DNA from 2 places in the Cupriavidus basilensis genome. Region 2 is predicted to be linked to the other one. Evidence: riboswitches for the same ligand, from Rfam matches in the RefSeq annotation. Region 2 holds a riboswitch; the other holds the start of a gene.
What was found. A riboswitch is a leader RNA that binds a small molecule or an ion and turns the genes downstream of it on or off. The one in region 2 is predicted to bind glycine.

Region 1 (15,485 bases), on a different replicon from region 2:
ATTTCCAGGAAGGCATCCAGCGGGAACGGCTGGCCAAGCAGCTGGGCCAGCGGCAAGCCTCCCTCGTCGGCCGCGAGCAGGGCCGGCCTGCGGTCATAGCGGATCAATGCCACCGGGACCACTGCCCAATCGGGTCGCAGCAGGTCCCGCAAGGTGTATTCGTGCTCGAGGCGCCGCCGTACGCCAGCCGCGCTGGCAGCCGGGCCGGCGAGCGAAAGCAGCACGGGCGTGCATCCGGCGGCGGTCCCGCGCAGCAGCGCGATCTCACCGTCCAGCAAATACTCGAGCTTGTAGCTGCGCAACGAATTCATCGGACCTGGGACCGCGTCATGAAAGCTGGAACCTCAGAGTATATTGCGCCCCCGAGGGGCAATCCGCTGTAGAGGATGCGCCCGCTGGTGTCGCCGTCTCATACTTTGGTGTTACCCCCGGCCAAGCCAGGCCTTGCTAGCGCGGGCCGGGCCGCGCCGGATAGCACGGTGGGGACGGCGCGGCCGGACCGCCCTTCCCGCCTTGCCCGGGGGGAATCCGCGACCGATGCCGACAATACCACCGTATGATTTCACTGAACGTGACAGCGCGATATCCTCGAAGCAAGCGATGGAGGCCTCCGACCGCTTCGTCACCGCTCAAGACAAAAGGAGGAACACCGTGTGATAGCTACCCCGGTGATCGCCATCGTCGACGACGATGCTGCTGTCCGACAAGCCCTGGGAAGCCTGCTCCGCTCCTTCAACATGAGCGTCGAGCTTTATGCGAGCGGGAACGATCTGCTTCAGTCAGACACCATCGATGCCATTTCCTGCCTGGTCGCCGACGTGCAGATGCCCGCGATGAACGGCTTCGCGCTCTGCGAACACCTGCGCGCACGCGGGCTTTCCACGCCGGTGATCTTCATGACGGCCTTCCCCGAGGAGCGCTTCCGGCAACGCGCCGAGGCGATCGGCGCGGTCTGTTTTCTCAGCAAACCCTTCATGGAAGCTGACATCATCCGTTGCATCGGGAACGTGCTGGCGCGAAGCGCGAATTCCGGGCCGCAGCCAGGGGACTGAAGACGATGTCCGAAAGCGTGATGCCCCTGGCACTCGGCAGGCGCCACGAGCGGCTTGCGCTGGGCCTGGGCGGCTTCTTTGCCGCCGCCTCCATCCGGGCTGCCGATACCCTGCTGCCGGCCTTGTCGCGCGATTTTGGGATCTCCGCAGGAAAGACCGGTGTGGCGGTGACGAGCTTCATGCCTGCCTATGCCGCATTCCGCCAGGGCCCGCAATCCTGCTGATCCTGGCGCTGTCCAGGCAACTGCTGCCGCGCCTGGACGCCACCCTGCCCTGATCCGGCGCGGGGTGGTCAGTTGCCGTCGGGCGCTGCCAGGTGGCGCACGACGGGCGGCGCGGCGCCGCGGTGAAAACGATGCACGCGCGTCTGGATCAGTTTGTCGTTCATGGTGTGGCGCTCGTGCTGGCGCAGATGCTCCAGCCACGACTCCACCAGGAAGGTCTCGATAAAGCGCCCGGGCACGGCCAGGTCTTCGTAGACCCCCCAGGACAGCGCACCGCTGCGACGACGAATCCGGCGCATCTCCTGCACAGCCTTGGCAAACGCTGCTGCATCCTCGCGCGCGACCTCGTATTCCACGCAGATCATCACCGGCCCACGGTCATGGGCCACGTCCAGTTCACCCGGGTGCAGAAAACCTGAAGGCGCCAGGTCCAGGTCCGGCGAGATGTCCAGGCGCCACCGCAACGCAGTCGCGCATGCAAGGACCAACCCCGCTGCCGCCAGCACCAGGGCGACGGGAATGCCCAGCAGCGCGGCGGTCTTGCCCCATAGCGCGCTCCCCGCGGTCATGGCGCCGAAGAACACGGTCAGGTAGGCCGCCAGCGCGCGCGCCTTGACCCAGCCAGCGGCGCTGCGCTGGGCGGCCACGTTGAGCGTGGACAACACCGCGATCCATGCCAGCCCGGCAAACAGCAGTGCCGCTGCCAGCAGCCAGAAATGCCGCACATAGGCCAGCGCAAGCAAGCTCAGCGCGAACAACAAGCTTGCCAGCACCACCATGCGATCGGCCAAGACCCGGCCGCGCAGCTTGGGGAGCACAAGGGCGCCACCGACGGCGCCCAGGCCGATGCTGGCCAGCAGCAAGCCATATCCGCCCGGACCGAGGCCCAGTTCCTGCCGGGCCACCAGCGGAAGCAGCGCCCAGCCGGCACTGCCGAAGAGAAAGAACGCGACCGCCCTGACCAGCACGACGCGCAGCAGCGGCGCGGCCTCCACGTACCGCAGGCCGGCACGCACCGCCGAGAAGAAATGCTCGGACGGCAGGTTCCGCCGGGCGGGTTCGGCCTTCCACCGGTACAGCACCAGCGTCACGCCCAGCACCGACAGCGCGTTGAGCAGAAATACCACCGCGGGCCCGGAGAACGACAGGATCAAGCCGCCCAGCGCAGGGCCGATCGCACGGCTGATATTGATCCCCAGCGAGTTCAGCGCAATGGCCGGCGGCAAGTCCGCCTTGTCGACCAGGTCCGGCACGATGGCCTGGAACGGCGGCGAGCTCATCGCCGCGCCGGTGCTCAGCAAAAATGCAGCAAGCAGCAGCACATGGGCGTTGACCAGGCCGGTAAGCGCGAGCACACCTAGCGTGGTCGCCACGGCCAGCGTCCAAAGCTGGGCGAAGATCAGGTACTTGCGCCGGTCGACGATATCGGCCAGCACCCCGGACGGCAGGGCGAACAGGAACATCGGCAGGCTGCCCGCCGCCTGCACCAGGGCGACCATCAGGGGATCGGGATCGAGCGACGTCATCAGCCAGCTGGCACCCACGTCGTTCATCCAGGTGCCCACATTGGACGCCACCGTGGCGATCCACAGCATCCGGAAAGTGCTGTGCCGCAGCGGGCTCCACGGCGATCCGGCGGCACCGGCGGCACCGGCGCTGCCGCGCTCGGCGGCAGGTGTGCCGGCAGTGCCGGCTTGAGGGTCATTCATGGCTTGGTCGCAAGTTGCTCAGGCACTGACGGTGGCAGTGCCAATGGTGGCACAGCCGCATTGTGTGGAGCACAGCAGGCGCCGTCTACCCATACCAAGGGACAATTGTCTTGTGCCCGGGCAGCGGCTAGCATCGGCGCCGACGGATTGGCCTTGCGCCCGGCGCGTCAGGCGTGAACCCGGCGGCGCCAGTTGCCGGGAGAGACGCCGACCGATTGCGAGAACACGCGGGTGAAATGGCTTTGATCGGAGAAGCCACAAGCCACGGCCACTTCCGCCAGGGAGAGCCCTGATTCGCGCAGCAGCCAGCGGGCGCGCTCCAGGCGCTGGGCCGCCAGCCACTGATAAGGTGTCTGGCCAGTCGTGTCCCGGAAGGCACGGGTGAAATGGCTACGCGACAGGTTGCAGGCGTCGGCGACGTCCGCAATGGAAAGGTCGCCATCGATCTTGGCGATCAGCATTTCCTTGGCCGTCGCCACGCTGCGTTGCGACAGCAACCGGTTCGTCTTGGGCGTTGCGACGGATCCATTCCCATAGTGCTCGACGAGATAGGTCCCGATGGTGAAGCCCAGCTGATCGACGAACAGCTTGCTGGCCATGCCGGGGTGGCCCAGCGCCGGTGCCGCCGCCTGGGCGAGATGCGCCAGTACCTGGTCTTGCTCTCCCCCCGCGCTGCGCAGCCCCAGGATGCGCGAGCGGCCTAGTTCCGCGCTGGTGCGCTCGATAAAGGTGCGGGAAATCTCCAGCAGGATGAAATCGAAATAGCCATAAAAATCGGCTTTATAGTCTTCAAGGAAATTCCGGATATAAATGGAATTCCTTTCAAACTCGTGGGTGCTCGCGCGGCCCTCATGAAACACCCGGCGGCGATGTCCGGTGCACAGCGAAACCCCAACCAGAAAGCCACGATTCGACGCCGCAGTGATAACCTGGCTCGCCTTCTCGCCGGGCGAGCTTTTGCGGAAAAACTGGATATCGCTGCCGGCGAGCTTCTGATCCCTGGAGAGCTTCTCCGCGGCGCACCCGAATGCGTCAATCGATACCGGGGCTGCGAGCGAGATGGAGGCATTGGCGTTGACGGACATGATCTCACACGGGAATAAACCACCACCATGAAAACCCACGCCGCGGCAGCAGCGGCTGACCAAGAATAGCAGAGCTTGCATGCCGCTCGCGTGAAACCTTGGATGATACGGGTCGAGTGACGCAAACGCCAGTAGCCTGCTGAAAACGAAGGGCACGCGATGCCTTCTGTATAATTCAGACTCTTTCAGGCAAGTCTCCCTTATCAAGCGGCGTGCCGATCACGCGGCATCGCCAATAGTCCGACTGACTATAGAGCACACGCCGGCAAGATCGCCCCCTGGCGCTCCGATCGACTCCCATCTCGATCTCCGCGCGGCCGCCCAACATCCTGATCGTCGCCCCCGGTCATCGACCGTCTGACGCGTCATGGCAATCCACGCGAACCCGCGCGATTGCCGGCCCGGCAAGCCGATCAGTAAGGATCTATCTCTTTCTATGAGCAAACTCCCCAGGCTCGTGCTGAGCCTTGTGCTGGTTGCGCTATTGCACCTGATCCCCACCGCGCTCCCGGCCGCAGCCGCCGACACCACCATGAATGCGGATGCGCCCGCCGGCAGGCCGCCATCGCGCGCGGATGCCGTTGCCGAGCTGAAACGGCTCCAGACCGAGCAGGACCGCATCAAGCAACTGGCGTCGTCGCCCACCAGCGGCACGCAGCTCGAAGGGCTGGATGACGCCATCCACCAGTTGGCAGGCGACGTCGACAAGCTGAGCGCGGCGCTCACGCCCCAGCGTGCGCAGCTACAGGCACAGCTCGACGTGCTCGGGCCGCCACCCGCCGCCGGCACCACACCGGAGGCAGCCGCAGTCGCACAGCAGCGGGCAGACCTGAACGCGCGCAAGGCGCAACTGGACAGCGGACTGAAGCAAGTGGCCGAGGTCAAGGGCAATGTGACCAACCTGACCGAGCAGATCGCCAAGCTGCAGCGCAGCCGATTGAAGAACCAGCTCGCGCTGCGCTCGGCCAGCATTCTCGGCACGGCATTCTGGGAGCCGTTGTTCGCGCCAAGCCAGGAGGACCAGCAGCGGCTAAACGCGTTCATGGGGCAAGTTACCCCGTTGTGGGACCTGGCCTGGCAACCCGGGCGGCAGGCAATCACCGCCCTGCTTCTGCTGCTTGCGATCGGCGCCTGGACCGTCGGCCGACGGCTGATCGAGCGGGCGCTGGCATGGTTCTGCCTGACGCGCTTGCCCGAGAGCCGGCTGCGGCGCAGCGCGCTCGCGCTTGCCACGGTACTCGCGACGGTTGCGGCGACCGCCATCGCGGTACAGGTTGTGTGTTTTGCTTTCGCCCCGCACTATGAACTACCAGCTCAGGTACAGGACCTGATCAGCGAACTCGGCAAGCTGACGCTGACAAGCGCGCTGATCGCGGGCCTGGGACGGGCATTGCTGTGCACGCGCCATCCCTCATGGCGCGTGCCCGCGCTCGCCGACAAGGTCGCGCTGGCGATGCGTCCGTTCCCTAGTGTCCTCGCTGGCCTGCTGCTGATCGCCGGCACACTCGAGCAACTCAACCGGACCGCGGACACAAGCCTGCAGGTGACCTTGCTAGGCCGCGGCCTGGTGTCGCTTGTGGTGGTGCTGACGATAGGCGCGGCGCTGCTGCGCGCCAACCGCGTGCGCACGAAGCTCGCCGCGGCGGGCGAGCGGCCTGAAGCGCGCTCCACCTTTGCCGGCCTGATCCACGCTGGCGTAACGGTGACGGTCGTCGCCTCGCTGATGGCGCTGCTGATCGGCTACATCACGTTCGCCCGCTTCCTGACCTACGAGCTTGTCTGGATCGACATCGTCCTGTGCAGCCTGTACCTGTTGACGCAATTGACCCGCGACGTCTGCGAAAGCGTGTTCAGCGCGCACCATCCAAGCGGCAAGGTCATCAAGCAGTTGTTCGGACTCGGGGACAGCCATCTCGCGCAGGCGTCGACGGTGCTCTCGGGGATCGGCACCAGCCTGCTCCTCCTGGTGGCCGTCATCGCGCTGCTGACCGGCGGCTTCGGCACCACGCCGAGCGACCTGCTCAACAGCCTGCTGTCGATGCTCGGCGGCGAGCGGCTGCGCAGCCTCAACATCATGCCCGACCGCATCCTGAACGCGGTCATCGCGCTCTCGGTCGGCACCTACCTGCTGCGCTCGGTGCGGCGCTGGCTGGACGCGGAACTCCTGCCCAAGGTCTGCATGGAAGCGGGCCTGCGCGCTTCGCTCATCACGCTGTTCAGCAACATCGGCTATGTGCTGATCGTATTGCTGACGCTGTCGCTGCTCGGCGTCAGATGGGAAAACCTGGCCTGGATCGTCAGTGCGCTGTCCGTTGGCATTGGCTTCGGCCTGCAGGAGATCGTCAAGAATTTCGTGTCGGGGCTCATCCTGCTGACCGAGCGCCCGGTGAAGGTCGGCGACATGGTGAGCATCGGCGGCGTGGAGGGCGACATCAAGCGCATCAACGTGCGCGCGACGGAGATCCTGCTGGGCGACCGCTCGACCGTGATCGTGCCCAACTCGCAGCTGATCTCGCAGAACCTGCGCAACGTGACGATGAGCAACAGCACGCAAGGCGTGGCGACGCTGCTGCTCACCTTCCCGTTGAACATCGATCCCGAGCAGGTGCGCGAACTGCTGCTCGACTCCTATCGGGAAAATGAGGCCATTCTCGACAAGCCCGCGCCATCCGTCACGTTCAGCCAGCTGGCGCCGAACGGGATCACGCTTAGCGTGACGGGCTACGTAGGCAGCCCGCGGATCGCCACCGCGACCAAGAGCGACCTGCTGTTCGAGATACTGAAGCGGCTGCGCGCGGCCGATATCTCGCTGTCGGTCCCGCAGACCTTGCGGGTGGAGAATATGGCCGCGCTTGGCGGGTAACGCGTCCGGCCCCTTACGGAGTCACCAGCGCCACCGCGTCCTGCACGCCATGTGCACGCCGGGCGCCCATGGCCTGCTGCACCACATCGCCGATCATGTCCGCGGTGACCGCCGACAGCGTCCACCCCAGGTGGCCGTGGCCGGTGTTGTAGAACACGCAGGACGCACGGCCCCGGCCCACGCGCGGCAGCATGGTAGGCATCATCGGCCGCAGTCCGGCCCAGGGCACCACGCTGCGCGTGCTGACACCGGGGAAGCACTGGTTGACCCACTCCACCAGCGGACGGATGCGGTCAGCGCGGATGTCGCGGTTGTAGCCGTTGAACTCCGCCGTGCCCGCCACCCGGAAGCGGTCAACGCCCAGGCGGCTGGTGACCAGCTTGGTCTCGTCGTCGAGCAGGCTCACGACGGGCGCGGCCACCTGGCTTTGCGCATCGTTCAGGTTGACGGTGATCGAATAGCCCTTGACCGGATAGATATTGACGCGATCGCCAAGGCTGGCCGCCAGCGCCCGGCTGGCCGTGCCGGCACAGACGACCACGCCGTCGAACACGCGCGATTCGGCCTGCTGGCCGTCGCTGCTGACGATGGTGACCTGCCGGCCATCGGTGCTGACCGACTGGACATCCTGGTTGTACAGGCAACGCACGCCCAGGCGGTCGATGGCCGTGGCCATGCCGCTGGTGAACTTGTGGATGTCGCCAGTGGCGTCGCTCTGGGTGAAATAGCCACCGTAGTACTGACCGGCCAGGGTCGGCTCGATCGCGCGCATTTCTTCCGGCGTGACGGCGTGGCGCTCCAGCCCGCCCTCGGCCAGCAGCTTCGACACCCTGCCTGCATGCTCGAAGCCCGCCTTGTCGCGATAGATATGGAGGATGCCTTCCTTCTTCAAGTCGAAATCGATGCCTTCGGCCGCCGCCCAGGAGAACAGGTGGTCGCGCGCGGCAATCGCCAGGCGCGTGGTCTCGACGGTGTTCTTGCGGTAATGGGGAATAGCGGCGATGAACTCGGCGAACCAGGACAGCTTGTGCCAGCTCGGGCGCGGATTGACCAGCAGCGGCGCATCGCTCTTGAGCATCCACTTGATGCCCTTGAGGATGGTGGACCAGTGTGTCCAGACTTCAGCATTGGAAGCGGAAAGCTGGCCGCCATTGGCGAACGAGGTTTCCATGGCGGCATAGCGGTGTTTTTCGAGCAGGGTGACCGAGAAACCGCGTTTGGCGAGCGCGTAGGCAGTGGTCACGCCGGTGATGCCACCACCGATAACGGCAATTGATTTCATCTCTATGGTTCCAGGACGTCGAGTGGGAGCCTCCTGCGCGGCATGCGCAAAAGACGCCCCCTCTGTCCTTGACCTGAGAGATTCACGATACGCCACTTTGGGAGTGGCGGGGATCGCTTGCTCCTTCGGTACCGCCGGCTGACGAGCGCCGGGGTTCTTCAGAGTTCAAACGTGATACCGGTCCTTTTGCCTGAGAGTTTCCGGGGCGGTTGCTCCTTCGGCGCTGCCCGGCGCATGGCCAGGCAGTCTCTCCCGATATCAACTTTGCATGATGCCCCCGGGCAATACCAGGTGACATGGCTCGGAACTTTAGCACTAGTCTGACTGCCTGGGGAATTTCCCTGCGGGCTCAGGCCGGGAATATCAGCGGGCTGGAACCGGGGCGAGCGACGCGTGCGGCGTGGCGGTACGTTGCTCGGCCTTGTGCACCATGGTGTAGGCGTAGTCCACGCCCATGCCGTAAGCGCCCGAATGTTCCTTGACCAGCTTCATCACGGCGTCATAGCTGTCGCGGTGCGCCCAGTCGCGCTGCCATTCGAGCAGCACCTGCTGCCAGGTCACCGGCACCACGCCGGCCTGCACCATGCGCTGCATGGCGTAGTCGTGCGCTTCCTTGCTGGTGCCGCCGGAAGCGTCGGCCACCATGTAGATCTCGTAGTCGCTGTCGTGCATCGCCGACAGCGCGAAGGTGGTGTTGCAGACCTCGGTCCACAGGCCGGCCACGATGATCTTCTTGCGGCCGTTGGCGGCCAGCGCGTCGCGCACCTTCTGGTCGTCCCACGAGTTCATCGAGGTGCGTTCCAGCGTCTGCTGGCCGGGGAATACGTCGAGCAGTTCGGGGTAGGTATAGCCGGAGAAAGACTCGCTCTCCACCGTGGTGATGGTGGTGGGAATATTGAAGATCCTGGCCGCCTTGGCCAGGCCAACCGCGTTGTTCTTCATTGCCTGGCGGTCCATCGACTGCACGCCGAAGGCCATCTGCGGCTGGTGGTCGATGAAGATCAGCTGGCTGTTTTGCGGGGTCAGGACTTCGAGCTTGGCGTTGGTCATGATTTCTCTCCTTGGCTACCTGGTTGAATTATTTAGAACGTCGTCTTTGGCATCGATCCGTCCATGGGTTGAACTTTATGGCAGCGCGGGCTGACGATGTGATGAGTTAGTCGGACAACTTGTTCAATTTTATTGATTGATATTCGATGGGAGTCGGCAGCAGCTAAACGGTGGGCGGTCGCGTTGGCTCTCGCGACACCCAAGCAGTCATCTTCAGTACCGGCCGCCGCATAGGGAGCAAAGGCAAAATGCCCGACTGCTCGATGGCGGCTTGAATTGCGATGGCGAACTGGGGGCAATAAAGTCAGCCGACGATATGACTTGAGGTGCGCCTCGAACCACTCCACGAACACCGCCAGTCCTCGCGAAGACCTCTATTGGGCCGCCCCGGGGCGACGCATATCGTCAAAGTTGTAAAGGCTAGAGCTTTTGCCTCGGAGTCCGCAGGGAGAGGGCCGCGCGCCGAGCAAGCGAATGGGGCATGATCCCCCTGCGCTCTCTTTTTACTGCAGCTCGATCTTCGCGATCGCTGCCAGCCGCTTCCAGCGCGCGATTTCTTCCTTCTGGTAGTCGCGCAGTTCCGCCGGCGTGGAGAGGATCAGCGAGGTGGACTGGCGCTGGTAATACTCCTTGACGTCGTCGGCGGCGCCGGCCTGGGCGAACAGTTCGCCCAGGCGTTGTGCAATGGGCGCAGGTGTCTTGGCGGAGACCGCCGCTGCCACCCAGTTGTAGGCCAGGAAGTCCGGCACGCCGGCTTCGGCCGCGCTTGGCACACCCGGCAGTAGCGGCGAACGCTGGGCCGCGGTGTAAGCCAGCGCGCGCACCTTGCCGCCCTTGACCAGCTCAATCGCGCCGCTGGCATCCACCACGGCGAAGTCCACGTTGGCGGCCATCACGCCGTTGATCGCGTCGCCGGCGCCCTTGTAAGGCACGGCAGTGGTCTTCATGCGGCTTTGCTCGTTCAGCCATTCGCTGTAGAGCGTGTACGACACCGAGCCGGTGCCGTAGTTGAGCGCGCCGGGCCGCTTGCGCGCGTCCTCCACCAGCGCCTTGAACGTGTGATACGGCGAGCTGGCCGGCACGATGATCAGGCATGGCCCGCGCGACAACAGCGTGATGGGCGTGAAGTCAGTCAGCGGATCGTAAGGCAGCTTGCGGAAGGTGGCGGCATTGGTGGACAGCGTGGAGTTGCTGCCGATAAAGACCGTGTATCCGTCGGCCGGCGCACTGAGCAGCGTCTGCACGCCGATAAAGCCGTTGCCACCCGGCTTGTTCTCCACCACCACGCCCTGCCCCGTCAGCTCGCCGATCTTCTTGGCGAACATGCGGGCGGTCATGTCGGTACCGCTGCCGGACGGGAACGGCACGATAAAGCGGATCGGGCGGCTGGGAAATGCCTGCGGCTGCGCCAGCGCGGCGAACGGCGCGCCTGCCAGGCTAGCTGTGAAGACGGTGCCAGCCAGGACAGCGAAGCGGCGCCGGGAACAGTTCACGGTTCGGGTCATGTTGTCTCCTTGGTCTTGCGCCTGGCAGTGGGTTCCGCCAGTGCGGGTGCGTCTGTGTTTCCGTGGTTCAGTGATTCCGTGGTTCGCTTTGGCGGCGGGCTAACGCTTGAGGCCAAGCAGATCCCGCGCGATCACCCATCGGTGCACTTCGGACGGGCCTTCGTAGATGCGCATCAACCGCGTCTCGTTGGCCATCTGCTGCAACGGCATTTCCTTGGTCATGCCCATCGCGCCAAAGGCCTGCATGGCGTGGTCGATCACGTCCCAGGCCATCTCGGTGGCGAATACCTTGATCATCGAGACCTGGGTACGCGCCTCGTCGCCGGCGTCAATGCGTGCCGCGGCCTCGTAAGTCATCAGGCGACAGGCGTGGATGCGGGTGGCGGCATCGGCCACCCACCACTGGATTGCCTGCCGGTCCGCCAGCGCGGCGCCGAAGGTGCGGCGCTGCGGCGCGTACTCGCACAGCATGTCAAGCGCACGCTGGGCTCGGCCAATGCACCAGGCCGCCATCTGCACGCGCCGGCTGGACAGCCGTGCCTGCATCGGCGCGAAGCCCTGGCCTTCCACGCCGAGCAGCTGCGTGTGCGCAACGCGGCAGTCCTCCAGCACCACCTCGTAGGTGGAGGCGCCGCCGATCATGGGGATGCGCCGTTCTACCTTGAAGCCGGGCGTGCCACGGTCGACCAGAAAAGCGGAGATGCCGCCGCGGGCGCCGCGTGCCTTGTCGGTTACGGCCATCACGATGGTCCAGTCGGCGCGGGCGGCGCGGCTGATCCAGATCTTGCGGCCGTTGAGCACCCAGTCATCGCCGTCGCGTTCGGCACGGGTGGTCATCATGGCCGGGTCGCCGCCGGCGCCGGGCTCGGAAATAGCGATGGCGGAGATGGTCTCGCCGCGCGCGTACGGTTCCAGGTAGCGCGCACGCTGGGCCGCGTCGGCGGTCTTGAGCAGCATGCGCAGGTTCGGCGAATCGGGCGGCAGGTCATAGGGTGTGACGGTCTTGCCCAGTTCCTCGTTGACGCCGACCATGGCCACCACTGGCAGGTCGGCGCCGCCCATCTCGGCCGGCGCATCCAGGCCCCACAGGCCCAGCTCACGCGAGAGTCCGTCCAGCTTGTCCTGCTCCTGCGGCAGCAGCGTGAGCTGGCCGCCCTCGGCCTCGCGGGCCAGCACGCCCGCTTCGAGCGGGATCAGTTGCTCGCGCACAAAGCGCGCCACCAGATCCTTGAGCATCCGGTGTTCTTCTTCCAGTACGAAGTTCATGCCATGTCTCCTCTATTGTTTGCGTGCCGCTTCAGGCGGCGTCCCGACCACCCGTTATCCGGGCGATGTCTTCAGGGCTTAGCCCGGCTTCGCGCAACACTTCATCGGTGTGCTCGCCCAGCGTAGGCGCATGCCGGCGCAGCGACAGCGGCGTGGCGGAGAAGCGCGTCGCGGGCCGCATCTCGCGCAACGGGCCCTCGGTGGGATGCTCGGTCTGCTGGAACAGCCCGACCGCTTCCAGGTGCGGATGCGCCAGCAATTCGTCCGGCGCATAGATCGGCGTGGCGGGGATATCCAGCGTCTCGAACAGCGCCATCCACTCCCTTGTGGTACGGGTCGGCGTGATCTGCGCGAGGTGCTGGTACAGCGCGCGGATATGGGCGTTGCGCTGCGCGCGGCTGGCGATGTTGTACTTGTCACCCAGGTCATCGCGGCCCACGGCGTGGAAAAAGGCTCTCCAGTGGCGGTCCGTGTATGGCAGCGCGCAGATCCAGCCGTCCGCAGTCTGCGCCGGCCGCCGCCCGCCTTGCAGCAGGCGCGCATAGCCGGCCGCGCCGGTGGCGGGCTCGAAGGTCAACCCCGCCAGGTGCTCGGCCATCACGAAGCTGGCCATGGTTTCCAGCATCGGTACCTCCACCGCTTGCCCGCTGCCGTGGCGCTCGCGGTGCAGCAGCGCGGCCATCACCGCGTTGGCCAGCGCCATCCCGGTGGTCTTGTCGGCGATCAGGCTGGGCACATACTCGGGCCGGCCGCCGGCGGCGGAGCCCAGCGACACCAGCCCGCAAGCGGCCTGGATGATGTCGTCGAAGGCCGGCTTGTCACGGTGCGGGCCGTCCTGGCCAAAACCGGTGGCCACGCAATAGACGATGCGCGGGTTCAACGCTGCCACCGCGGCGTAGCCAAAACCCAGCCGCTCGATGGCGGCCACGCGCATATTGTGGATCAGCACATCGGCGCCGCCGATCAGGCGGCGCAGCGCCGCCGCGCCTGCAGGCGTCTTCAGGTCCAGCACCACCGAGCGCTTGTTGCGGTTGAGCGCCAGGTAGATCGAGCTCATGCCGGCGTTGCGCGATACGCCGTTGGCGCGCATGAGGTCACCTTCCGGCCCTTCGATCTTGATGACGTCCGCGCCCAGGTCGGCCAGAGATTGCGTGGCCAGCGGGCCCAGCACCACTGAAGTCAGGTCGAGTACGCGAATTCCCTCGAGCGGGCCGGCGCAGACGGGTCTCTCATGTGGCATGCGGCCCCCTCAGCGGCGCTGGAAGACGGGGGCGCGGCGCTCGGCCATCGCCGCCACGCCTTCGCGGAAATCCGCGGTAGCGAACTGCACGCGCTGGATGGCCAGTTCACGCTGGTTGGCCTGCACGATGCGGTCGGCCAGCCCCAGGCGCAGCGTCTCGCGTGTGCTTTCCACGGCCAGCGGCGCCGAGGCCGCGATATCGTGCGCGAGCGCCAGCGCGCGGGCACGCACCTCGGCCTGCGCCACCAGTTCGTCGGCCAGCCCGATTCGCACCGCTTCTTCGCCGTCGATGCGCCTGCCCGTATACAACAACAGCGCGGCCTGCTGCTCGCCGACCAGGCGTGGCAGCGTCACGCTCATCCCAAAGCCGGGATGGAAGCCGAGCCTGTTGAAGCTGGCGCTAAAGCGCGCTTCGCGGCATGTGATGCGGAAATCCGCCACCAGGGCCAGTCCCAGCCCCGCGCCGATCGCGGCACCCGCAACGGCCGCCACGATGGGCTTGCGGTTGCGGTACAGCTTCATGGCCTGAGCGTAGAAGGCCGATGGGTCGCGCGAGACGCTGCCCTGGTCGGCGCCGCTGAAATCGGCCCCGGCGCAGAAGGCGCCCACGCCAGATGACAGCACAATGGCGCGGCAACTGTCGTCCTCGTCGAGTTGCAGCAGCGCTTCGGCCAGCCGGCGCATGACATCGGCGTCGACAAAGTTATGGGGCGGGCGCGAGATCTCGATCTGCGCAACATGCTGGTCGCGTGTCAGGACGATTTCGGGGGTGGATGCCGAGGTCATGGCGAGGGGCTCCGGGAAGTGGAAAGGCACCCAGTATTCGCCGATGCGGATTCCCGCGCTACACTACAATTTCGGATACTGAAATTACTTGCAGCGCCCCGATGCTGGATCCGCGGGCCTGCGGCCAACGACATGGCTGACCCGCACCCCCATTCCGACTCCGGTTCCGACCCCGATTCCCACCCGGACTCCCGCGCCAAACCGCCTTCGAGCCGCGAACTCACGCACAGTACCGGCCAGTTCACGCGCCAGACCGGAGGCAGTCAGTCGCTCGAACGTGGCCTGCTGCTGCTGCGCGCGTTCCGCGTCGGCTCTTCCAGCCTGACCAATGCGGACCTGGCTGCGCGCACCGGCCTGCCGCGCCCCACTGTCAGCCGCCTCACGCGCTCGCTGGTGGACAGCGGCTTCCTGCGCTACGACGCCACCGAGCGCGCCTACCGGCTGGCGGCCGTGGTGGTGAGCCTGGCGGACGCCTTCCACCACGCCACCACGGTGCCCGATATCGCCCTGCCGCTGATGCGCAGGATCGCCGAGGCGGAAAAGGTCAATGTCGGCCTGGCCGTGCCCGACCAGACCGCCATGGTCTACCTGGCCGCGGTGCGCCACAGCCGCGACAGCGTATCGCGCACCCGGCGCGTCGCGCCCGGCACGCGCGTTCCCATGGAACTGACCTCGATCGGCATGGCGTGGCTGGCCGCGGTGCCGGCCGGCGTGCGCGACCACTTCCTCGCACGGATCGAGGAGAAGGCCGGCGACGAATGGCCGGCCTTGCACAAGGAACTGTCGCGTGGCATTGCCCAGGCCCAGGCGCAAGGCTATTGCAGCGCCAACTACCAGCCGGGTCACCTGACCGCCGTGGGCGCGGCGTTCCGCGGGCCGGACCACCAGTGGTACGGGCTCAATATCAGCTTCCCGCACAAGCCCAGCGAAAAGCCGCGTGATGTGGCGCGCTATGCGCCGCTGCTGCTCGGCCTGATCGAGAAGATCAGCGCGTCATGCGGGGGGGAGGACGGCGTGGCGTGAGTATGACGGCCCCGGCTAGCGCGGGGGCGGCATGGCGCAGCGAGGTGAGAATCCGGCTGCGCCATGGTTTCCGGTTTGGCCCGCCGATTGCCAGGCGGCAGATCAGGCGAGCCCGACCGTAAGCGCCCAGCAAGGCGCTCTTACAAACCGACGTGATGAACCCAGCCGGCAGGGCCAGCGGCCTGGTTGCGCTGAATCTCCACCAGCCGCTCCCTTAGCACCTTGACGGTGTTGCCGGCGGTGCCGTTGCCGATCGCGAAGCGCGTGCGCGCGGACCGCACTTCGCCAATGGCCACCAGCGTCGCCGCCGTTCCGCAAACAAAGGCCTCGGCCAGGCGTCCGCTTTGGGCATCCGCCTCCCACTCGGGGTACGAATACCGGCGCTCTTCCACCACCATGC
Region 2 (15,485 bases):
AGTGCCCAGTGACCTATCAGATTGGTGCGCCCGGCTGGGATCGAACCAGCAACCCCTGCCTTCGGAGGGCAGTACTCTATCCATTGAGCTACGGGCGCACAGGGTATGACGGGGTACAACGCGGGCAGCGCGCGAGTGCCGCTGCCGGAAAGGCGCATAGCATACCGTGTTTGTCGAACGACGTCCACGCCGGGCTGAAAAGTGCAGCCAGATGACGTCTCTTGCAAGCCGCTTTTGCCTCCATACGGTAGGTCTTTGGGGCTATAATCGCGAGTTATTTGTGTAAAAAAAGGGCTGCGCAACGTCCACATCAGGTCCGGGGATGATGGTGCCGCGCCCTGCTGGCTGGCCCGTTTCGGGGCAGTTGGCACCGGATAATAGTCCGATGCGCGCAATTGGCCAGGGGGAATTGGCCACCGAGCAAGCGGCCACATAAGCAGCCGATCGCGAGCGGCCACAGGTTTCCTGCAAAATTGAGAGTTGAGTATGAGCGACGTCCATAACGCACAAGACGAACACGAGTCTCCCATCAAGACCCCCAAGCAGCTGATCGCTGTGGTGATTGCCGCCTTCCTGGTGCCAATCATCGTGATCATCCTGCTAGTCAACTTTGTCGGACACGGTGCCAAGGAAGGCGCGGGTTCTACCGCTACCGTGGAAGCTGTCAATGACCGCATCAAGCCGGTCGCCTCGCTCGAACTGAAGGACCCGAACGCACCGCGCGTCTACAAGACGGGCGAGCAGGTCTATAAGGAAGTCTGCGCTGCCTGCCACGCCACCGGTGCTGCCGGCGCGCCCAAGTACAGCAATGCTGGTGACTGGGCTGCGCGTATCGGCCAGGGCTTTGACGGCCTGCTGAACTCCGTGCTGCATGGCAAGGGCGCCATGCAAGCCCGCGCCGGCACCACCGCCGACGACTACTCCGATTACGAACTCGGCCGTGCCGTGGTCTATATGGCCGACGCCGGCGGCGCCAAGTTCCCGGAACCGGCTGCGCCCGCCGCCGCTGCGGCTACGGCTGCTGCCTCGGACGCCGCTGCGCCTGCCGCAGCCGCTGCTCCGGCCGCTCCCGCAGCGGCACCTGCAGCCGCCGCACCGGCTTCCGCCGAAGTGGGCAAGAAGGTCTACGAACAAGTCTGCGCCGCCTGCCACGCGGCCGGTGTTGCCGGTGCGCCGAAGTTCGGCGACAAGGCAGCCTGGGCGCCGCGCCTGAAGGAAGGCATGGACGCCGTGCATGCCTTCGCCCTGAAGGGCAAGGGCGTGATGCCGCCGAAGGGTGGCTACGCCGGCCCCGATGCCGACGTGATGGCCGCAGTGGACTACATGGCCAACGCTTCGAAGTAAGCGCAAGCAGCTCTCAACAAAAAAGCCCGCGGCATGCCGCGGGCTTTTTGCTTTCCGGTGTGACTTAAACCACGCGCGAGTAGCGCGTTGGCATCGGCAAAGGCGTACCCGCATCAGCGCTCCGGATGGCAGCGGGCTCGGTGCGCCGGGCATCCTCGCGCAGGAAGCCGTCGAACACCATGGCCAGGCGGCGCACCAGCAAACGCCCCAGCGGTGTCACCTCGATGCGGCCTGGCTCACAGCGCACCAGTCCGTCTTCGGCCAGCTGCGCCAGCTCCGCCAGCTCGTGCGCGAAGTGCCCGGCAAAATCGATGCGGTGGCGCGCTTCGACTGCCGCCATGTCCAACACGCCATTGCACATCAGCGCGCCGATCACATCGCGCCGCAAGCGATCTTCGTCACGCATGGCGAAGCCGCGCATCACCGGCAGCACGCCGGCGTCGAGGCCACTGTAGTAGTCATCCAGCGTGCGGGCGTTCTGCACGTAACGGCCCGCCACTGCGCCGATTGACGAAACGCCGAAGCCGAGCTGGTCATGGCCGGCGTGGGTGGAATAGCCCTGGAAGTTGCGCTGCAGCCGGCCCTCGCGCTGGGCCACGGCGAGCGCGTCGTCCGGCAGCGCGAAGTGGTCCATGCCAATGTAGACGTAGCCCGCGGCGGTCAGCTGCTCGATCGTGGCGACCAGGATGTCGAGTTTTTCGGCGGCGGCCGGCAGTGCGCGTTCGTCGATGCGCCGCTGCGGCTTGAACACGTGCGGCAAGTGCGCGTAGCTGTACACCGAGAGCCGGTCCGGGCGCATTGCCAGCACTTGTTCCACGGTGGCGGCAAAACGCGCCGTGGTCTGGTGCGGCAGGCCGTAGATCAGGTCCATGCTGACCGAGCGGAAACCCAGCCGGCGCGCGGCGTCGACGACCGCCTGCGTCTCGGCCAGCGATTGCACGCGGTGGATGGCGCGCTGGACCTCGGCGTCGAAATCCTGCACGCCCAGGCTGATGCGGTTAAAGCCAAGTTCCGCCAGCAGCGCCATCTGCGCGTCGCCGATGCGGCGCGGGTCGATCTCGATCGAGTGCTCGCCCTCGGGCAGCAGGCGGAAGTGCTGGTGCAGCGCGTCCATGACGCGGCGCATCTCGGCGGGATCGAGGAAGGTCGGCGTGCCGCCGCCCCAGTGCGACTGCACTACCTCGCGCCGCGTGCCGAGCTGCTGCGCCACCAGCGCCATCTCGCGCGCCAGGTAGTCCACGTAGCGGGCGCTGCGGCGGTGGTCCTTGGTGATGATCTTGTTGCAGCCGCAGTAGTAGCAGATGTTCTCGCAGAAAGGCACGTGCACGTACAGCGAGAGCGGCGCGGCGGCTTTGGCCGTGCTGGCGGCGTGGGTGGCGCTGGCAGCGCAATCGGCCAGCGCCTGCTGGTAGTCCTGCGCGCCGAAGCCGCCGTGGAAGCGGTCCGCCGTCGGGTACGAGGTGTAGCGCGGGCCGTTGATATCCATGCGCCCCGCCAGCGCGCGAAAGTCGGACAAGGCATGCGGGCCCGGCGCGGCTGCGCCGCGTCCCGCCGGCTTGCCGGTGCAGGCGGCGCCGCACTTGCCGGAGCAAGTGCGGGACTGGCCCGAGACGGCAACGCCAATGGGAACGGACATTGCATTGGGAAACGGGGCGGGGGCAGTCGCAGCCATGGGGCGGCCTTTGTCGTGGATTCGATGGCCCATCGTAGGGCGCGCCGCCCGTGCCTGCGTTGACCGGGGTCAAGCCGCGGCCCATGACATGCGGCGCGTTACGGCCGCGACATGCCAATGACATGCCCGGCGTCATGCCAGCGTCACCTGGGCCGGATAGGCTGCGCGGCGCTCTCCCCCAATCATGCAATTGCTCTGTACCTGGCCTCGCGGATTCCCATGCACGCTTCTTCCCTGATCGCCAACCCCGCACGGCCGCCGCGCCGCCGGGTCCTGGCCGCGCTTGGCAGCGCCATGCTGGCGCCCGCCTCCTTGCTGGCGCAGGTGCCGCCGCGCCGCCCGCTGGTGATCGGCCACCTGGTGGACCGGGGCGGCGCCCAGGCCGACCTGGCGCGCGACTACCTGGCGGGGGCCAAAGTGATGTTCGATGCGGCCAACGCCGGCGCGCGCGAGCCGCGCGTGGTGCATGTGGTGCGCGAGGTCGACGCCGATCCGCGCGCGGCCACCGCGCAGGCGCTGTCGCTGGTCGACGGGGAGCGGGCGGAATTGCTGTTCGGCCCCAGCGATGCGCTGCTGCCGGTGTTGGCCGCCTCGCCCGAGCTAGCCCGGCGCGGCGTGCAGATCGTGGCGCCGCTGTCGGGGCTGTCGCTCGCGGCGGATCACGTCTGGTACACGCGGGCCGACTACCGCAGCGAGCTGGATGCGGCCATCCGGCAGTTGCGCAGCTATGGCCTCAAGCAACTGGTGCTGGCCGTGGCGCCGGATTTTGCGGCCGGCAGCCTGGCTAGCGGCACGCCGTGGCGGCGCCAGGCCGAGCAGGAACCGGGACTGCAGGCACTCACGCTGGATACGGGCAAGGGCGGCGACACCGGCGCGGTGGCGCAACGCATCGCCGCCGCGCGCCCGGCCGCGGTGATCGTGGCGGGCGATACGCTGGCTTATGGCAATCTCGGCCGCGCGCTGGCGGCGCGCGGCTGGTACGGCTTCCTGGTGGGCTTGTCGGCGGTCAATTCGCTGGCGGCACGCGAAATTCTTGGCGCCGGCTACGTCGGCGGCATCGTGCTGACGCAGATCGCCCCGGGACCGCAGGACCTGACCCTGCGCGTGGTCAAGGAGCACGTGGGCCGGATGAAGCAGTTCCTGGACGAACCCGCCTCGCCGGCCACGCTGGCCGGCTATATCGGCGCGGCCTGGCTGGTGCGCACGGCGCTGGCCGCGCCGCGCGGGGCCGGCCCGGCGGACCTGCGGCGCGCGCTGCAGGCCCGCGTCGACGTGGGCGATTTCGTGCTGGATTTCACGCGCGGCTCGCGCGGCTCGCAGTATGTGCAGCTTGCGGCGATGGGTGGCGGCACCGCGCGGTGAGCGGTAACGGTAGCGTTGGCACCGGGCCGCCCGGGGCTCAGGCGCGCGGCAGCACGATGCGCACCCGCAGGCCGCCTTCCGCCCGGTTGGCCAGGCTGAGCTCGCCGCCGTGGCGCGAGACGATATCCGCGGCGATCGACAGGCCCATGCCGACCCCGCCGGTGGCACGGTTGCGCGAGGATTCGAGCCGGTAGAACGGCTCCAGCACGCGCGCCATTTCCTCCGGCGGAATGCCGGGGCCGTTGTCGCACACATCGATCACCACCCGCTCGGGGCTGTCCACCAGTTCAATGCACGCGCTGCCGCCGTAGCGGTGCGCGTTCTCGACCAGGTTGACCACGGCCCGGCGCAGTTCGGCCGGATAGGCCAGCAGCGGCTCGGCGTCGCCAGACAAGGTGACGTCCTGGCCGACTTCCGTGGCATCGTCCACCACGGCTTGCAGCAAGGCATGCACGTCCACCCGCTGGCGCGGCGCGGCAGCGCCGTCGCGCTCGCGCAGGTAATACAGGGTGGCATCGATCAGACCGTTCATCTCCGCCAGGTCCTGGCGCAGGCGATAGCGGACCTGGTTGTCGTCGACGCCTTCGATGCGCAGGCTCATGCGGGTGAGCGGGGTGCGCAGGTCGTGGGACACGGCGGCCAGGAAACGCGATTGCTGTGCCAGCTGGGTGCGGATGCGCTGCTGCATGTGGTTGAAGGCCTTGGCTGCGGCGCGGGCCTCGGCCGGGCCGCTGTCTTCGTCCAGCGGCGGGGCATGCACGTCCTGGGCCAGCCTGCCGGCGCTGCTGGCCAGGCGCTGGACCGGCCTGGCCAGCAATCGTGCGCCCACCCAGGACGCGGCCACAATGGCGGCGAGCTGGAACAGCTGGCCCAGGCGCGGCGGCCCAAGACCGTGGGTGCGGCGCGGGCGGCGTGGCGGCACTGGGGCCCCGGCCCCGCCTTGGCCGTTGTCCGCGCGCGCCTCGGCATCCGGGGGCGGCGGCGGCATCTCGTCGCCGGGGACGAAGGTGAAGCCGGTATGCCCCGGGCGCGGGAACACGCTCTCGATGACCGTGACGCCGAGCAGATGCACGGCCAGCATGATCGCGGCCATCACCAGGAACAGCCGGATGAACATGGAGTCGTGGCGGGCTACCCAGCCCGCGCGCTCAGGCTTCGACGGCACCGGTGAAGACATAGCCCTCGCCTCGGACGGTACGGATCAGCGTCGGGTCGCGCGGATCGTCGCGCAGCTTCTGGCGCAGGCGCGAGACCAGCAGGTCGATGCTGCGATCGAAGACATCGAGATCGCGGCCGCGCGCCTGGTTGATCAGCAGCTCGCGATCCAGCACGCGGTTCGGGTGCTCGATAAACGCCAGCAGCAGCCGGAATTCCGCATTGGACAACGGCACCACGGTTTCCTCGCCATCCACCAGCTGGCGCAGCGTGGTGTTCAGGCGCCAGTTGCCGAAGCGCAGTTCATGGCCGCCCGCCGCCGCCGGGCGTTTCGCGCCGCCGCCCCGGACACGGCGCAGCACGGTGTGGATGCGCGCCACCAGCTCGCGCATCTCGAAGGGCTTGGTGACATAGTCGTCGGCGCCCACCTCCAGCCCGACCACGCGGTCGGCCAGTTCAGTGCGCGCGGTGAGCATGATTACCGGCAGGTCGCTGCGCTCGCGGATCTCGCGGCACAGCGTCAGGCCGTTTTCGCCGCGCAAAGAGAGGTCGAGCACCACCAGGTCGTACTCGCGCGTGGCCATGGCGGCGCGCATGGCGGCGCCGCCCTCGGCGCCGTCGGCTTCGATGCCAAAGGTGGATAGGTACTCGGCCAGCATGGCGCGGATCTGCGGATCGTCGTCGACGATCAGCAAATGAAGGGGCGAGGCGGGAGAATGGTCCATCGGGTTTCGTCGTGCTTTGCAGCGGTTCGCCGCGTCGTGCGCGGCAGGTTGGTGCGCCGGCAGGCCGTTATTGCAGCGGATTGGTGGGGCGGATCAGGGCGGCCCCGGCAAGCCGCCGCCGCCAGGGATTCACTCTACCAGCCCGGCGCGGCCGCCTGATAGGCAGGGTGTGGCCGCTTTGTACCGGGCTTGATACAAAGCGGCTCGCCGGGCGGCCCGCTTTGTACGGCATTGCTTCCGCACGCTGACCAAGCGCTCAAGCAATAGTGGGCCGGCCTTTCTAAGATGTCATGTCGTTATTTCGCCGCTTTTGTGCCTGCCAGTTCCTGACCGGCGGGCCACGGCAGCCCGGCGCCCCCGCTATGCTCGAAGCCATCGGCATCACGTTAGCAAGCCCGGGCCTCTCCCCGCATGACCTCCATGGAGAATCCTTGTGACCCAGCCCCAAGCCTTGCTGCCCCGCCTCCGCGCCTTGCTGTCCCTTGCCGTGCTGTGCGGCGCCTGCGCCTTGACGCTGCCGGCGCACGCGCTGCAGACCAGCCCGCTGGCGGATGCCGGCCCCGGCCGGCCGGCGGCGCCCACGTCGCTGCGCGACGCGCTGGCGCTTACGCCTGCCCAGGCCACCCTCTGGCAAACCGCCGTGGACGCGGCGCGGGAAGCGCATGCGCACGCGCTGGAACTGCAGGCGCGCTTTATCCGCGAGGGCGGCGGCCCTGGTCAGCCGGAGGGTCCCGGGTCGTCGCTGCGCGCCCACGCGGAGCGGGAAGACCGCCTGCGCGATGCGCTCGATAAGGATCGCCGCGCCGTGCGCGATCGCTGGATCACATTTGAAGAAAGCCTGGATGCTGGCCAGCGCAAGCGCCTGCGCGACATGCCGGAGGGCCGATTGGCGGGTTCGCCGTGGGGTGCATTCGGCCCCGGCCCCCACCCCTTCCCCGGCGGCATGGCAGGCCCGATGCCCGGCCGCGGACCAGCGCCCATGCCATGCGCCTTCGGCGCGAACGGCCCATTCGGCGTACCCGGCGCTGCGGGGCCTCACCAACAAGGAACGCCAGATGCCTGGTAAGCCCCTCGACCACGCGAGCTCGATAACTGCTAACGGCGGCCGCTGCCGCTTCCGCGGCGGTGTACTGGGCATCGCGCGCGCCTGACGGCCACGGGATCTGGCGGATTCCCTAAAAAAAACGCCCCCGGACCCAAGTGCGGAGGCGCAGAACAGGGAAGAAGTCGGGCGTGCTGCCCGGCCACGCCAATCCGAAGGGACGGAACAGCGCGGCGCCTGGTCCAAACCTCGGGCCAGGCACCGGCGATGTTAGTCAGACATCGGGCGGGGGTCATGTCCCGCTTGTAGGCTAATGTATCGACTTTGTACGATTGGCACCGGGATGGGGCACGCAACACCCGCCGGGGCCGGTCATGCCGAGGTCTTGCCTGGCGTTCCCAGCAAGGCCTTGAGGCCGGCCAGGCGGTCCTTGGGGCTCATGGTGGGCGTTTCGTCCTTGATCGCGGGGGCCTCTTCGAGCTTCATCTCGCCGATAAAGCGCGAGGGCTCGCAAGAGTAGGTGTCGCGGGCGCGCTTGCGCTTCTTGCACCAGCTCAGGTGCAGGCTGCGCTGCGCGCGTGTGATGCCGACATACATCAGGCGGCGCTCTTCCTCGATCTTCTCGTCGCTCATGTCTTCGTCTTCGCGGCAGTGGGGCAGGATGCCCTCTTCCACCCCGACCAGGAACACGTGCGGGTACTCCAGCCCCTTGGAGGCGTGCAGCGTCGACAGGCGCACCGCGTCGGGATCCTCCTCGCGGCCTTCGAGCATGCTCATCAGCGCCACCGTCTGGGTCAGCTCCAGCAGGTTCTTGCCCTCGTCGCCAAAGCCATCGGCAGTGTCGAAGCCGGTGGCCTCCTCGCCCTCGCCCGTGGCCTCGGGCTTGGTGCCCTTGCGCTTGAGCCAGTCGAGGAATTCCAGCGTGTTGGTCCAGCGCGACTGGGCCTGGCGCTCGTCGAAGGTGTCGTACAGGTAGGCCTCGTAATGAATGCCTTCCATCATGTCGTCGAGCACCTGGGTGGCGGGATCGCTGGCCGCGCGCCCGGCCAGGCGCACCATGGCTTCGCAAAACACCCGCAGCGGCTCCAGCTGGCGCGGCTGGAGCTTGCCTTCGATGCCGCCCATCATGGCCGCCTCGAACAACGACACCTTGGCCTGGCCGGCGAAGGTGCCAAGCACTTCCAGCGTGGTGTTGCCCACGCCGCGCTTGGGCGTGGTGATGGCGCGGATGAAGGCGGGATCGTCGTCCGGGTTGGCGATCAGGCGCAGGTAGGCGCAGATGTCCTTGATCTCGGCCTTGTCAAAGAAGCTCTGCCCGCCCGAGAGCACATAGGGAATGCGCTCGCGGCGCAGGATCTGCTCGAACAGCCGCGCCTGGTGGTTGCCGCGGTACAGGATGGCGTAGTCGCGGAACTGCGCGCGCCGCTCGAACTTGTGGGCCGACAGGCGGAACACGACCGACTCCGCCTCGTGCTCCTCATCGTTCATCGGGTTGACGGCAATGGGGTCGCCCATGCCGTGCTCGCTCCACAGCTTCTTGTCGAACAGCTTGGGATTGTTGGAGATGACCGCGTTGGCCGCCTCCAGGATGCGCACGGTGGAGCGGTAGTTCTGCTCCAGCTTGACCACCTTGAGGTCAGGGAAATCGGTCTGCAGCAGCTTGAGGTTGTCCAGCGTGGCGCCGCGCCAGCCATAGATGGCCTGGTCGTCGTCACCCACCGCGGTGAAAGCCGGCGCGCGCAGGTGCGAGCCACCGGCGAGCTGCTTGAGCAACTGGTACTGGCAGGCGTTGGTGTCCTGGTACTCGTCCACCAGGAAGTAGCGCAGCCGGTTCTGCCAGCGCAGGCGCACCTCTTCGTTGCGCGCGAACAGCTCCGCCGGCAGGCGGATCAGGTCGTCGAAGTCCACTGCCTGGTAGGCATGCAGCGTCGCCACGTAGTTGCGGTAGATCAGCGCCGCCTGGTGATCGTCGGGGTTGTCGGCCTGGGCGATGGCGGTCTCGGGATCGACCATGCCGTTCTTCCACAGCGAGATGGTGCTCTGCACGCTGCGGATCAGCTTCTTGTCAGTGGAGGCGAGTTGCTCCTGCACCATGCCAAAGCAATCGTCCGAGTCCATGATGGAAAAGCGCGGCTTCAGGCCCACGTGCTCGGCCTCGGCGCGCAGGATCTGCACGCCCAGCGAGTGGAAGGTGCTCACCGTGATCTGCTTGATGGGAATGCGCTTGCCCTCGCGCGTGGTCTTGCCTTCCATCAGCTTGGCGATCCGCTCCTGCATCTCCTTGGCGGCCTTGTTGGTGAAGGTCACCGCGGCGATGTGCTTGGGCTGGAAGCCCTTGTCCTCGATCAGGTGGGCGATTTTCTGCGTGATCACCCGAGTCTTGCCCGAGCCGGCGCCGGCGAGCACCAGGCAGGGGCCGTCGAGGTAGCGAACGGCTTCGGATTGGGCAGGGTTGAGTCCGTGGGTCATGCGAGGGCTGGTGAGGGCTGGTGGTGGTGCTGGGTGGCGGGATGGCCGGCAAGGCGGGCGCGGGCTTTTGCGCATGGCAAAGGCAGCACATGCACGGGCGCGGCCAAGGCCACGGGTGAAGCCTGTGGCACAGCAAAAGCCATCGGAGCCGCAGATGTTAACACGCCGGCCAGCCGGCCCGCGGCTGCCCCCGGGCTGGCGCGCGAGCGCGTTGACAAGCCCCCGAGGCTGGCTGTAGAGTCGCGCCATCCGACCGGGAGAGCGCGCAGATCTTGCGCCGCCGAAGGGGTATCACCCGAAAACTCTCAGGCACCATGGACTGGTTGGATCGGCTTGCAACATGCACACGATGCACGCCGTACTCTGGAGAGCGGCACCCGCCACTGATCGATTCCGTCGACAGCCTTGGTGAGCGTGCCCACCGAAGGGGCGCGCAAGGTTTGGATTTCCGGCAGTTCAATTGGAATCCCGCCTTGTAATCTCTCAGGTATCGAGGACAGAGGGGTCATCCGCCGCAGCGGATCTGGCAGCGCCATGGCGCGCCGAATCCTGCGGCGGATGGCCCTTTTTCGTTTTCGAACCGAGATTTGCCTTCCCCCGAGGATTCCATGACGCTCCAGGCCACGCCCCTCAACGCCATCCACCGCGCACTCGGCGCCCGCATGGTCGACTTTGGCGGCTGGGACATGCCGGTCAACTACGGCTCCCAGATCGAGGAACACCATGCCGTGCGCAGCGATGCCGGCATGTTCGACGTCTCGCACATGTGCGTGGTCGACCTCAAGGGCGCCAATGTGCGCCCCTTCCTGCGCGGCCTTCTGGCCAACAACGTCGACAAGCTGCAAACGCCGGGCAAGGCGCTGTACTCCTGCATGCTGGATGAGAAGGGTGGCGTCATCGACGACCTGATCGTCTATTTCTTCGCCGAGGACTACTTCCGCCTGGTGGTGAACGCCGGCACCGCCAACAACGATATCGAATGGATCGCCGCGCGCAACGCCGCCACCAATAGCGGCGTGCGCATCACGCCGCGCCGCCACGACAATGCGCCCGACGGCGTGGACCCGCTGGCCATCGTTGCGGTGCAGGGCCCGAATGCCCGCGCCAAGGTGTGGAGCGCCTTCCCCTCGACGCAACCCAGCGAAGCCCTGAAGCCGTTCAACGCCGTCGTGGTGCAGGACCCCGCCCTTGGCGAAGTCATGGTGGCACGCACCGGCTACACCGGCGAAGACGGGTTCGAGCTGGTGGTGCCAGCCGAGAACGTGGCCGGCCTGTGGGAAAAGCTGATCGCCGAGGGCGTGCGCCCGGCGGGCCTGGGCGCGCGCGACACGCTGCGCCTGGAGGCCGGCATGAACCTGTACGGCCAGGACATGGATATCCACACCTCGCCGCTCAACGCCGGCCTGGGCTGGACCGTGGACCTGCAAAGCGAACGCGACTTCACCGGCAAGGCGGCCCTGGTCGCCGGCGGCAAGACCCAGCAGTTCGTCGGGCTGATCCTGCGCCCGGCCAACGGAAAAGCGGGCGGCGTGCTGCGCGCCCACCAGAAGGTCATCACCCCTGCTGGCGAAGGCGAAATCACCAGCGGCACCTTCAGCCCCTCGCTGTCCCAATCCATCGCTTTTGCCCGCCTGCCGCTCGACGTTGCGCTCGGCGCCGAGGTGCAGGTCGAGATCCGCGACCGCAAACTCGCCGCGACTGTGGTTAAACTGCCGTTTGTGCGCAATGGCAAGGCACTCGTGAGCTGAACGCTCGCACCGGTCACAGCGCGCCCGCCGGCGGTTACCCCGTCGAACATCGACACCCCCCGGCGGGCGCTGAATAACAAATTGAATCTGGAGCAATCCCATGAATTTCCCCGCCGACCTGAAATACACCGAGTCCCATGAGTGGGTGCGCGTCGAAGCCGACGGCACGCTGACCATCGGCATCACCGACCACGCGCAGGACGCGCTGGGCGACATCGTCTTCCTGGAACTGCCGGAAGTGGGCAAGTCGGTCGGCGCCGGCGACGCGCTGGCCGTGGTGGAGTCGGTCAAGGCCGCATCCGACATCTACGCTCCGGTGGCAGGCGAAGTGATCGCCATCAACGACGCCGCCGCCGCCTCGCCGGAAAGCGTCAATGCCGACGCCTTCGACGCCTGGCTGTTCAAGCTCAAGCCGGCCAACAGCGACGACGTGAACGGCCTGATGTCGGCCGACGCCTATAAGGCCAACGTCGGCGCCTGATGCCAGATCGTCATTCCCGCGCCACGGGAATGACGGATAAAGACTGCCGCGACGCGGACCGGGCCGACCACCCGCCGCACCGCTTCCACGAGATTCTTGCCATGAACGCCCCCCTGCCCATGACTGCCGCCCAAGTTGCCCGGCCCACGCTGGCCGAACTGGAGGCGCGCGACGCCTTCGCCTCCCGCCATATCGGCCCCGATGCCGCCGAGCAACAGCACATGCTCAAGGTGCTCGGCTATGACAACCGCGCCGCGCTGATCGACGCCGTCATCCCCGCTGCCATCCGCCGCCGCGACGGCATGCCGCTGGGCGAGTTCACCGCGCCGCTGACCGAGGAAGCCGCGCTGGCCAAGCTGCGTGGGCTGGCCAGCAAGAACCGCGTGCTCAAGAGCTTTATCGGCCAGGGCTACTACAACACGCTGACACCGGGCGTGGTGCTGCGCAATATCTTCGAGAACCCGGCCTGGTACACCGCCTACACGCCCTACCAGCCCGAGATCTCCCAGGGCCGCCTGGAAGCCATGCTGAACTTCCAGCAGATGGTGACCGACCTGACCGGCCTGGACATCGCCAATGCGTCGATGCTGGATGAAGGCACGGCGGCGGCCGAAGCCATGACGCTGCTGCAGCGCGTCAACAAGCACGCCTCCACCACCTTCTATGTCGCGGACGACGTGCTGCCGCAAACGCTGGAAGTGGTACGCACCCGCGCGCTGCCGCTGGGCATCGAAGTCAAGGTTGGCCCCGCCGCCGAAGCGGCCGGCGCCCATGCCTTCGGCGTGCTGCTGCAGTACCCCGGCGTGAACGGCGATGTGGCCGACTACCGCGCCATCGCCGACGCGGTGCACGCTGCCGGCGGCCTGGTGGTGGCTGCCGCCGACCTGCTGGCGCTGACCCTGATCGCCGCGCCCGGAGAGTGGGGCGCCGACGTGGCGGTGGGCAACTCGCAACGCTTTGGCGTGCCGCTCGGCTTTGGCGGCCCGCACGCCGGCTACATGGCGGTCAAGGATGCCTTCAAGCGCTCCATGCCCGGCCGCCTGGTGGGCGTGACCATCGACGCGCAAGGCAACAAGGCGTATCGCCTCGCCCTGCAAACGCGTGAGCAGCATATCCGCCGCGAGAAAGCGACGTCGAACATCTGCACGGCACAGGTGCTGCTGGCCGTGATGGCCTCTATGTACGCCGTGTACCACGGCCCGCAAGGCCTCAAGCGCATCGCCCAGCGCGTGCACCGCCTGACGGCCACGCTGGCCGGCGGCCTGGAACAACTGGGCTACGCGCGCACCAACGCCACCTTCTTCGATACGCTGACGCTGGAAACCGGCTTCAACACCGAAGCCCTGCACGCTTCGGCCACCGCGCGGGGCATCAACCTGCGCCACGCCGGTGCCACCCGCATCGGCATCTCGCTGGACGAGACCGCCTCGCGCGAGGACGTCGTCGCCCTGCTGGAAATCTTCGCCCACGGCAAGCCGGTGCCCAGCTTCGATGCACTCGAAGCCGCCGCGCAAGACGCGTTCCCGGCCGGCCTGGCGCGCCAGAGCGCCTACCTGACGCACCCGGTGTTCAACACGCACCACGCCGAGCACGAAATGCTGCGCTACCTGCGCATGCTGGCCGACAAGGACCTGGCGCTGGACCGCACCATGATCCCGCTGGGCTCGTGCACCATGAAGCTCAACGCCACCAGCGAAATGATCCCGGTGACGTGGCCCGAATTCAGCAAGATCCACCCGTTCGCGCCGCTGGACCAGACGGTCGGCTACCGCGAGATGATCGACCAGCTCGAAGCCATGCTGTGCGCCGCCACCGGCTACGCCGCGGTCAGCCTGCAGCCCAATGCCGGCTCGCAAGGCGAGTACGCCGGCCTGCTGATCATCCATGCGTACCACGCCAGCCGTGGCGAAAGCCACCGCGACATCTGCCTGATCCCGTCCTCCGCGCACGGCACCAACCCGGCGTCGGCACAGATGGCTGGCATGAAGGTGGTGGTGGTGGCCTGTGACGAGAACGGCAACGTCGACCTGGAAGACCTGGCGAAGAAGGCCGAGCAGCACAGCAAGAACCTCGCCGCGATCATGATCACCTACCCGTCCACGCACGGCGTATTCGAGCAGGGCGTGCAGCAGATCTGCGACATCGTGCACAAGCACGGTGGCCAGGTCTACGTGGACGGAGCCAACATGAACGCCATGGTCGGCACCGCCGCGCCGGGCCAGTTCGGTGGCGACGTGTCCCACCTGAACCTGCACAAGACCTTCTGCATCCCCCACGGCGGTGGCGGCCCGGGCGTTGGCCCGGTGGCGGTCGGCGCGCATCTGGCAGACTTCCTGCCCAACCAGGACAGCGTGGGCTATCGCCGCGACGACCAGGGCATCGGCGGCGTGTCCGCCGCGCCGTTCGGCTCGGCCAGCATCCTGCCGATCTCGTGGATGTACATCGCCATGATGGGCTCGGCCGGCCTGACCGCCGCCACCGAGAACGCCATCCTGGCCGCCAACTATGTGGCGCGCCGCCTGTCGCCGCACTTCCCCGTGCTCTACACCGGCCAGCACGGCCTGGTGGCGCACGAGTGCATCCTGGACGTACGCGCGCTGCAGAAGACCACCGGCATCTCCAACGAGGACGTGGCCAAGCGCCTGATGGACTACGGCTTCCACGCCCCCACCATGAGCTTCCCGGTGCCGGGCACGCTGATGATCGAGCCGACCGAGAGCGAGGCCCTGCATGAGCTGGACCGCTTTATCGACGCGATGATCGCCATCCGCGCCGAGATCGCCCGCGTGGAAGACGGCACCTTCGACCGCGAGGACAACCCGCTGAAGAATGCACCGCACACCGCCGCGGTGATCACCGCCGACGTGTGGGAACACAAGTACACGCGCCAGGAAGCCGCCTACCCGGTGGCCGCGCTGCGCACGCAGAAGTACTGGCCGCCCGTTGGCCGTGCGGACAACGTGTACGGCGACCGCAACCTGTTCTGCGCCTGCGTGCCGATGAGCGAGTACGCGCAAGAGTAAGCTGGCATGAGGCCGGGGCGGCTGCGCGTTGCGGCGGCCCCGGCGCATCGCCCTCGCGCTATGCTCTGTGTGGATGCGCGGCCACCCGGCCGTGCCCGGAACACGGAGCACGCATGTGGAATCTCAGCGCCCCATGGTGGGAATTCGTCCTGCGCGGACTGATCGTCTACGGCAGCCTGCTGGTGCTGCTGCGACTGTCTGGCAAGCGCCAGATCGGGCAGCTTACCTCGCTCGACCTGGTACTGCTGCTGGTACTGTCCAACGCCGTGCAGAACTCCATGAACGCCGGGGACAACTCGGTCACGGCCGGGTTGATTCTGGCGGTGACGCTGGTCGGCGCCAACCTTGTACTGGCGTGGCTGAGCTGGCGCAGCCGGCGCTTCGAGAACGTCGTCGAGGGGCGCCCGCAGGTATTGATCCACGACGGCATGGTCTTCGGTGACGTGATGAAGCGCGCTTTCGTG

Region 1: it holds a riboswitch for glycine, as region 2 does, so the genes downstream of both, F7R26_RS31925 (D-amino acid dehydrogenase) here and gcvT (glycine cleavage system aminomethyltransferase GcvT) in region 2, are expected to answer to the same signal.

Annotation. Positions count from the first base shown of each region.
Region 1 covers NZ_CP062804.1:2,460,718-2,476,202, forward strand. Annotated here, with positions in the region: gene F7R26_RS31895 (ATP-binding protein) at 1-311, opposite strand, end outside; gene F7R26_RS31900 (response regulator transcription factor) at 669-1,052, shown strand; gene F7R26_RS31905 (MFS transporter) at 1,073-1,276, shown strand; gene F7R26_RS31910 (MFS transporter) at 1,345-2,985, opposite strand; gene F7R26_RS31915 (helix-turn-helix domain-containing protein) at 3,153-4,070, opposite strand; gene F7R26_RS31920 (DUF3772 domain-containing protein) at 4,507-6,933, shown strand; gene F7R26_RS31925 (D-amino acid dehydrogenase) at 6,947-8,215, opposite strand; glycine riboswitch at 8,384-8,480, opposite strand; gene F7R26_RS31930 (hydrolase) at 8,579-9,265, opposite strand; gene F7R26_RS31935 (Bug family tripartite tricarboxylate transporter substrate binding protein) at 9,769-10,770, opposite strand; gene F7R26_RS31940 (acyl-CoA dehydrogenase family protein) at 10,870-12,036, opposite strand; gene F7R26_RS31945 (CaiB/BaiF CoA transferase family protein) at 12,068-13,276, opposite strand; gene F7R26_RS31950 (enoyl-CoA hydratase/isomerase family protein) at 13,286-14,062, opposite strand; gene F7R26_RS31955 (IclR family transcriptional regulator) at 14,195-15,085, shown strand; gene F7R26_RS31960 (branched-chain amino acid aminotransferase) at 15,226-15,485, opposite strand, start outside.
Region 2 covers NZ_CP062803.1:4,307,535-4,323,019, forward strand. Annotated here, with positions in the region: tRNA gene F7R26_RS19860 (tRNA-Arg) at 23-98, opposite strand; gene F7R26_RS19865 (c-type cytochrome) at 487-1,344, shown strand; gene hemN (oxygen-independent coproporphyrinogen III oxidase) at 1,409-2,830, opposite strand; gene F7R26_RS19875 (ABC transporter substrate-binding protein) at 3,236-4,378, shown strand; gene F7R26_RS19880 (ATP-binding protein) at 4,416-5,555, opposite strand; gene F7R26_RS19885 (response regulator) at 5,527-6,258, opposite strand; gene F7R26_RS19890 (hypothetical protein) at 6,692-7,324, shown strand; gene F7R26_RS19895 (UvrD-helicase domain-containing protein) at 7,673-9,769, opposite strand; glycine riboswitch at 10,014-10,101, shown strand; glycine riboswitch at 10,123-10,279, shown strand; gene gcvT (glycine cleavage system aminomethyltransferase GcvT) at 10,378-11,517, shown strand; gene gcvH (glycine cleavage system protein GcvH) at 11,618-11,998, shown strand; gene gcvP (aminomethyl-transferring glycine dehydrogenase) at 12,100-15,021, shown strand; gene F7R26_RS19915 (DUF421 domain-containing protein) at 15,135-15,485, shown strand, end outside.